DNA from 2 places in the Rossellomorea sp. NS-SX7 genome. Region 1 is predicted to be linked to the other one. Evidence: predicted binding sites of a transcription regulator. Region 1 holds the regulator's gene; the other holds the start of a gene.
What was found. Region 1 encodes NrdR, which represses ribonucleotide reductase genes. Its sites were predicted from a motif close to AACACNATATATNGTGTT; they were not measured.
Positions count from the first base shown of each region.

Region 2: the regulator NrdR is predicted to act here: its motif matches at 2,889-2,906, upstream of ACUXV2_RS12765 (vitamin B12-dependent ribonucleotide reductase).

Region 1 is NZ_CM128249.1:2,868,111-2,872,679, reverse strand. It holds gene ACUXV2_RS14410 (glyceraldehyde-3-phosphate dehydrogenase) at 1-736, shown strand, start outside; gene speD (adenosylmethionine decarboxylase) at 1,237-1,617, shown strand; gene ACUXV2_RS14400 (cytosolic protein) at 2,023-2,403, shown strand; gene nrdR (transcriptional regulator NrdR) at 2,486-2,941, shown strand; gene ACUXV2_RS14390 (replication initiation and membrane attachment family protein) at 3,153-4,547, shown strand; gene dnaI (primosomal protein DnaI) at 4,560-4,569, shown strand, end outside.
Region 2 is NZ_CM128249.1:2,542,850-2,547,418, forward strand. It holds gene ACUXV2_RS12765 (vitamin B12-dependent ribonucleotide reductase) at 187-2,751, opposite strand; gene ACUXV2_RS12770 (lipoate--protein ligase family protein) at 3,100-3,936, opposite strand; gene ACUXV2_RS12775 (rhodanese-like domain-containing protein) at 4,261-4,569, shown strand, end outside.

The DNA of each region.
Region 1 (4,569 bases):
GAAATTCAATTCCAAGGAAAAAGCGAGTCTTCACCTGGAAGCCGGCGCGAAAAAAGTGATCCTTACAGCTCCAGGGAAAAATGAAGATGTGACGATTGTCATGGGAGTAAATGAAAGCGCATTAAATATCGAGGAGCATTCAATTATTTCCAATGCATCTTGTACGACTAACTGCCTGGCTCCTGTAGCCAAGGTGCTGGATGAACAGTTCGGGATTGAAAATGGACTGATGACAACCGTACATGCCTACACAAATGATCAGAAGAATATCGATAATCCACATAAAGACCTTCGCAGAGCCAGAGCCTGCGGCCAGTCGATCATTCCTACTACTACAGGTGCTGCGAAAGCGTTATCACTCGTGCTTCCGCAATTACAAGGAAAGCTGCACGGAATGGCTCTTCGGGTGCCGACTCCAAATGTGTCACTTGTTGACTTAGTGGTAGACGTGAAAAGAGACGTAACGGCAGAAGAAATCAATGAAGCATTCATCACTGCATCTTTGGGCTCATTGCAAGGAATTTTGGAGTATACAACTGAACCATTAGTATCAATCGACTTCAACACAAACCCGCACTCTGCCATCATTGACGGATTATCGACGATGGTGATGGGCGACCGTAAAGTAAAGGTGCTTGCATGGTATGACAATGAGTGGGGTTATTCCTGCCGAGTCGTCGACCTTGCTAAATATGTAGCGGCAAAAATGGATGTCAAAACAGAAGTGAATGTTTGAAAGAATCGAGAAAAACAATAAGGAAGATCATTCGAACGTCCTCCGGGGCGTTCTTTTCTTTTGAGAAAATATTTCCAAATCAATGATCTAAAGCCATGAAAGATAGGTGTTAGATGGAGCATTTGTTAAGGATTTTGGATTAGGTATATCCAGCTGTTGATTGGAGTGGAAGACGAAGACTCCTGCGGGAAAAGCGAGTTAGGTGAGACCCCGCAGGCGAAGCCGAGGAGGCTCACCAACCGCCCGCGGAAAGCGAAGTCTTCCACGGAAATCAACAGCGGCATTAAGAACCATAAAAAACTTTTAAAAAATTTATTGCAAAAGAATATCAAACAAAGTATACTATTTTTCGTGAACTTCTTAATGGCAGATGAATACTGATTTAGCTACTTAAAGGGTTAGGACCTCTTCGGACTAACTTTCCCCCGTGGTAGTTAAGATTTTGCTAAGGGATTCGTTCATTTTGACGAAAAAAATTATGTCAAAGGGGGAAACGATCAATGGAAACAATGGGTCGTCATGTAATCGCAGAACTTTGGGGCTGTGATTTCGAAAAGCTTAATGATGTTGTAGGAATTGAAAAAACGTTTGTAGATGCTGCACTTAAATCAGGTGCTGAAGTCCGTGAGGTAGCCTTTCACAAATTTGCTCCTCAAGGTGTGAGCGGTGTTGTGATTATTTCTGAATCACACTTAACCATTCACAGTTTTCCTGAACATGGTTATGCAAGTATCGATGTATACACGTGCGGTGATTTAGACCCTAATATTGCTGCTGATTATATTGCAGAAGCTCTTGGTGCAGACACTCGCGAAACAATCGAGCTGCCTCGTGGAATGGGTCCTGTTCAAGTGAAAAAATCACAGGCTCAAGCACTTTAATAGCGATAACGTAAAGAGATGCATGATGGTGCATCTCTTTTTTGATGTGTTTTACTGAGGATTGGTCTTGCTAGTAGCGTTAAATGCGACTTGGAAGGTGCTTGAAATGAAAAGCTGGGGCTTTGTATGCAGCTGAAACCTTCGTAGGTGGGATATCTGCCGTTTTTTCATTTTATCTGCCATTATTTTTGTTTATCGTCCAAAAAGATGTTTTATCTGCCAAAAATTCAATATATCTGCCATTCTTCAAAATACGACAATTTCGCGAATCACTTTCCGAAATTCGCAACCTGCTCTTCCCCACACTCACATCCAAACTCCCAAAAGGGTCCGCCATTCACCATCACCAATTTCCAACTCACCATTTTTCGTGTAAAATAAGGGTAAATAAAGGGAGGCAGTTAAATGAGTGGATTAAAAACCCTATTAAAAAGATTTCAATCAGAATGTGAGACATCGGATAAACATGAAGATCCGGATCTGCGTTCTCACTATTATAAATCAATGCATGGAGCTGCATATAATGCCGTTCTTGACTTATTTTCTTCTTCAGAATATGAGGTCATCTCAGAATCTAAGGAACGAGGAGAAATTACGGTAAGGAAAAATGGGACGCCGCGTCTTTTTATCGTCGCAACCGTGATCACTGTCCGCCCCCTTGAAACAGCGGTCGACTTCAAGGTAAGTGCAGATAAAGGAAAGATTTTTGGTACATATACAGTGTTGAAAGCTCAGATCAGACATTACTATGGAAGGCTGAATAGTCAATTGACAAAGGTAAAATAACGGTAATTCCGTAATAAGCTTGTTTAAATGACAGCTTTTTAATATGATAAAAGTAATAGTTTGTTAAAACGGAGCTGATATTATGAAATGCCCGTCATGCCAGCATAATGGGACCCGAGTAGTCGATTCCCGTCCCGCTGACGAAGGACGCTCGATCAGAAGACGAAGAGAATGCGAAGAGTGCAATTTCCGATTTACGACATTCGAAAAAGTGGAGGAGCTTCCATTGATTGTCGTGAAAAAAGAAGGCGTTCGTGAGGAATTCAGCCGCGAAAAGATCCTCAGGGGATTAATCAAGGCGTGTGAAAAGAGACCTGTCCCTCTGGAAAGCTTGGAGAAAATCTCTATGGATATTGAGAAGGAGCTCAGAAACCAGGGTGCGTCAGAAGTGGAATCTGTCAAAATCGGCGAAATGGTGATGGATGAGCTCGCAAAGGTTGATGAAGTAGCGTATGTACGGTTTGCATCTGTTTATCGACAGTTCAAGGATATCAATGTGTTTATAGATGAATTAAAAGAATTAATAAAAAAAGAGTAAAGAGGTGAGCTGAAGAGACATTCTTTAGCTCTTTTTCTCGTTATTATTTCGCTCTTTACGTATGTGTTGTCTTTTTAACCACATGAAGTTACCGGAGTTTTGGTATTTTCAAATGAACGAACCTTGCTTCGTCTTGGTAGAGTTAAAAATTCAACCTCTTGTCCAAGTACGAGAGTAAACAGCTTATAATTTTGAAAGGTAGAATCAGACGATGAAGAAGCATTGGAATGAAATACAGCCGATCGATCAATACACCGTTGCGACACATGGGATGCTTCAGGAATATGACCGGAAGATCATTACATTTCTATATCAGCCGTTAATCGGTGCTGTCCCCTACAGCCTGTTCATGAGCTTATGGGGGGAAGTCGAGGAAAACAGGTTATGGTCCATGGAATCTGCCCATTATCATTTGATGAACGTTCTTTCGTTAAACCTGCAGGAAGTGTATGAGGCAAGGTTGAAGCTTGAAGGCATCGGGCTATTGAAGGTATATGAGAAGAAAAACGACGGGGAGCGCAGATTTGTTTATGAATTACAGAGACCGCTCTCACCCCAGGAATTCTTTCATGATGGCATGCTGAATGTGTATCTTTATCAGAAAATCGGCAGGACCCATTATATACGTTTGAAAAATTTCTTTACCGATCAGGCTGTAGAAAAGGATCAGTACAGTGAAATCACCCGCTCATTTCAGGATGTTTTCACTTCAGAACAGAACATCAACTTCCTGCAGCATGATGCAAATGCTGATTCGGGAACTGGCTCCGGAAGGCAGTTCATTCAATATGAGAAAGGATCCGAACTGCCCCTGGATAAGGTGGATTTTGATTTTCAGTTACTGCTCTCGGGCCTATCAGAGGCTATGGTACCAAGAAAAGCATTCACTGTGAATGTAAAAGAAACGGTCATTAAATTAAGCTATTTATACGGTATCAACCCCCTGCAAATGAAAAACCTCGTGTTAAGCTCAATGGATTCTGAAGACGAAATTGACCTTGAAATGTTAAGGAAAGCAGCGAGGGATTGGTATCAGCTCCAAACTGGGGACCAGCTGCCTGACTTGGCAGCACGCGTCTCGTCTCAGAGAGAGGTTAAAAAGACGGACAAGCCGCTTACAAAGGAAGATGAGCTCCTGGAATATCTTGAAACCACGTCACCTAAGGATGTATTGGCGGATATATCAAACGGAAGCAATCCTTCCAAGTCCGATCTTCAAGCTGTGGAGGAAGTATTGATGTCACAGAAGCTTCCGATAGGTGTCATGAATGTTCTTATCCAGTATGTTCTCTTAAAAACCGATATGAAGCTCACAAAAGGGTATATGGAGAAAATTGCTTCCCACTGGGCGCGCAAGAAAGTGACGACAGCCGGACAAGCAATGGATCTCGCTAAAAGAGAGCACCAGCAATACCTTGATTGGGCTCAGGGGAAAAAAGAAAACAAATCGAGAAGAAGGAAACCAATCCGTACAGAAAAACTGCCGGAGTGGTTCCAGGAGGGAGGAAGCACGGATGAAAAAATCCCTCCTTCCGAGAATGATGATTACGACTTTGAAGCAGAGAAGAAAAAGCTTGAAGAAGAATTGAAGAATTTCAGGAAGTAGGTGAATGACAAGGTGGAAAAAA
Region 2 (4,569 bases), 330 kb from region 1:
TGCTCAGAGGCGGGTGGCTTAAGACGAATCGGCCATGAAGGCGCTTTTTGCCTTCTTGGACGGTTTGGCTTATGACATGTGCCTCTAAGCCCAGGAGCTGGACAGGTTGAAAAGCGGAGGCGGCTCACCTGAGCAAATGCACAAAAAAAAGAAGAGGAACGAGTCCTCTCCTTTTTCAAAACGGATTTACAATCCACATTTAAGCTGTGCACCACAGTTCGTACATGTATTGCAGCCACCCATGTCCTTAACGGTACCTTTACGGCATACCGGGCAAGTATTCCCGACTTCAGATCCAATGGTCACATCTGTTGAACGTACATCCTGGATGGTATCCAGCAGCACGATCGGTTTTTTCTCAGTTTTTACTTCCTCATGAACGTCTTCTTCATCAAAGCTGTTTTCTTCCGCTTTCAGCGTTAGAACCTGAGAGTCACGGCTTCCATCGACGTAAACGGTACCGCCTTTCGCTCCACCTTTGTACAGTCGCTCATACACTTTTTGTACTTCTTCAACTGTATATCCTCTTGGAGCATTTACCGTTTTTGAGATCGAGCTGTCAATCCAGTTCTGGATGACACACTGAACATCGGCATGAGCTTCCGGTGCGAGGTTCATTGAGGATACGAACCATTCAGGCAGCTCATTTGCATCAGCATCAGGATTACGCTTCAGATAATCTTCCACGATATCCGCTTTCACTTCAATGAATTTACCCAGTCGTCCGCTTCTGTAGTAAGTGAACGAGAAGTATGGCTCAAGTCCTGTAGAGACACCGACCATCGTACCGGTGGATCCCGTAGGGGCAACCGTCAATAAATGAGAGTTGCGGATTCCGTGGGTTAAGATATTTTCCCTCACATCTTCAGGCATTTTTTTCATGAAGCCTGTATTGATGAAGGCTTTTCTGAGTCTTTCCGTTTCTTCTGCCGTTTCACCTGTCAGGAAAGGAAAGCTACCTTTTTCCTTCGACAGTTCAACAGAAGCGCGGTAAGCTGTTGTAGCGATGACCTCGAAGACCTCATCCACCAGTTTGTTACCTTCTTCAGATCCGTATTCTTTTTCACAGTAGATAAGAAGATCCGCAAGACCCATGACGCCCAAACCGACGCGGCGTTCTCCCAGTGCCTGCTTCTTATTTTCCTCCAGGAAGTAAGGTGTGGCATCGATGACATTATCCTGCATGCGGACTCCCACTTCAACCGTTTTCTTCAGCTTGTCAAAGTTCACTGTCTTCGTATCTTTGTCTGCAAATTGAGCCAGGTTGACAGCCGCAAGGTTACACACTGAAAATGGTGCGAGCGGTTGTTCCCCGCATGGGTTGGTTGCCACGACTTTTTGACCGTATGCTTTTGCATTTGTCATGTCATTGGCATTGTCGATAAAGAAAATACCCGGTTCAGCTGAATAAGTGGCACATACATTGATTAGATTCCATAGTTCTTTGGCTTTGATCTTCCTGTATGTCCTTACTTTGTATCCAAGCTTCTCCCATTCTCGTACATCGCCGATATTATGCCATTCGTCGTTATAATATTTCATTTGTTCTGCATCATAGCTTTCGACATCCGGGAAGCGCAGATCGTATACCTCATCCTTCTCGACCGCCTCCATGAAATCACTTGTCAGGCAGACAGAAATATTCGCTCCTGTCAGGAATTCCGGGTTATGTACACTGTAGGTACCACCCGTCCGCAGCTTTTCCTCGGCACTTTTGATGATCTTCTCGTCGAAACCACCGTACCCAGGTATTTGTTTATAGTTGATGATTCCCTGATACATCGCTTCTTCCTGCTCTGTAAGGGGAGTGAATTTCAGTTTATCTTCTGCAGCTTTCCTGATATTCTCATCTTCTGTATTCTCAAGCAGATAGCGCAGGATACGCGGGTTCTGCATTTTAGAAATGATGAATTCGATGATATCAGGGTGCCAGTCGGATAACATGATCATTTGTGCACCGCGTCTTGAACCGCCTTGTTCAACCAGGTGAGTCAGCTTTGCAATATCATCCAGCCATGATACAGATCCAGATGATTTACCGTTGACCCCTTTGGCCAAAGTGTTGCGCGGACGAAGCGTCGATCCGTTCGTTCCGACACCGCCTCCCCTGCTCATGATTTCCATGACCTGCTTACGGTGCTCAGAGATCCCTTCACGTGAATCCTGTACAAATGGCATTACATAACAGTTAAAGTAGGTTACATCAGTCCCCGCACCCGCTCCGTACAATACACGTCCTGCAGGTACGAAATGCAGGTTGACAAGTTCATGATAGAACTTTTCAAACCATTCTTGTTTCTTTTCAGGAGTTTTTTCTACTTCCGCCAAGCCTGTTGCGTTTCGCTTTGCAATTTGTTCGTAGTAGACTTCCAAAGGTTTTTCAATGACATCCAGTGTACGTGTCACAACGCCCGTTTCGATTTCCTGCGGTTTATCGATCGCACTTCTGTATTCCTCTTCGATCCAGACATCCGCTTTTTTGTTTTCCCAGTCAATGGCAGTTATATAGCCAAGGCCCCTGGCCGGGAATTTCGGGTCCTCCTTGATTGTCAATACGACAAAGTCGCCTGCTGATAGAGTGATCTTCTCAGTGTCTTTGAAAGAGTAGCGGTCAATCATTACCAAGCGGGATACACCTTTGTGAGTGGTTTTCATATCCGGGGTGATAGGATGTACTTGGGGGAACAATCCGATATCCTGATTCAATCTTTCTTTGTTTAAATTCATCGTTTTCTTCGACGCAACAGCCATACAGACAACTCCTTCTACCTTAAATAATTCATTTATCATTAATTAGCTTGTTTACCTTTAACAATTAATACGTTATCACAGGCTCAATCCAAAATCAATAAATAAACACAATATATGGTGTATAATATATTTTTCGACACACCATATATTGTGTTGAGGTCAGATTTTTATTTATTTGTCAAACTCCTAATAAGCAGAAAATAATAGAAAACCGGAGAATCTCATAGATAACATTCCTATTTTAAACGGAAATCTATTATTTTAAGAGTTGCTAAACTTTCAACTTCAGAAATAGTTGGTAAAATAGGAAAAAAGCGACACGCATCGCTTTTTTCCTAACAAAATTTTTTAACGTTTAAAATTCCACTCATCTGATTCATATCGGGTTTTTGCCAGGTTTTCTACATATTGTGTTTCTTCCTCTGACAGGACATATGGTTCGAGATGGATATCCAACCCTTCTTCAAAACCTTTCTTAAATGCTTCTTTCGCCATGTCCATCGTAATTCTTTCACGTGAAATCTCATTCATGGCAACAGCTTTATTTTTGAACGCTTTTTGCATACGCTCCTTCACCCGTTCTGAAGGGTACTTAAACAAGCTGAACAGCTTATCTTCATCTAGATCCAGAAGGATGGATCCATGCTGAAGGATGACACCTTTTTGACGTGTCTGTGCACTGCCTGCAACCTTCCTGCCTTCCACTACCAGTTCATACCAGCTCGGCGCATCAAAGCAGACGGCGGATCGTGGATTTTTCAATCCTTCCCTCTCTTCCGCTGTCTTCGGGACAGCAAAGTAGGCTTCTAGTCCAAGACCCTGGAATCCCTTCAGAACTCCTTCTGAAATGACTCTATATGCTTCCGTTACGGTTTTAGGCATTTCTGGATGTTCTTCAGATACAATAACACTGTAGGTGAGCTCCTCATCGTGAAGGACGCCTCTTCCTCCGGTCGGCCTCCTTACAAAGCCCAGGCCGTATTCCTTCACGGCATCCATATTGATTTCCTTTTCGACTTTCTGAAAATATCCAACAGAGAGCGTTGCAGGATCCCATCCATAAAAACGGATCGTCGGAGGAATCTTCCCTTCACTGTGCCAATCTAAGAGCGCCTCATCGAGCGCCATATTATATGAGGGTGAACAATTGCCTGAATCGATGAATCTCCATGTTTCTTTTGACATTTTACATACCTCTTTTATTTATGAACTTCTATCATCACTATGTATTCAATCCGTTACTAGTCTACCAAATCCTTCTCGAAAAACAAAGGAAAACGGATTGGTAAGTCTTTGCTTTAGGTTCCGTCAAAAACTGCTCTTTTTCAAACAAAATAATGAGCCATACGTTTAGTTTGCAGCGGATAATAGTAAAATTGCGATATTTTCCAGAGTCGAAAGCAAGATTGGGGAAGAGCTTTGCTGAAATAGTAAATTTCTTTTGATTCTGTGTTAAATGATGAATATAATAGTAGATAGTGCATTTGAAGAAAGGAGCATGAAAGCAAGATGGATGGTTTATTTATTCTTTTAGTCGTACTTGGCGGGATCATCGCTTATTCGCTATTTACGTACTTCAATCAAAAAAGAGTGGTCAATACATTGACAGAGGAAGAGTTTAAAGCAGGTTACCGTAAAGCTCAGCTGATCGATGTACGCGAATCCAATGAGTTTGATAACGGTCATATTCTTGGTGCCCGCAATATCCCTCTTTCCCAAATGAAAATGAGACAAAAAGAGATCCGCAATGATCAGCCTGTATACTTGTACTGCCAGAGCGGCATGAGAAGTGCACGTGCAGCACAGATGCTTCACCGC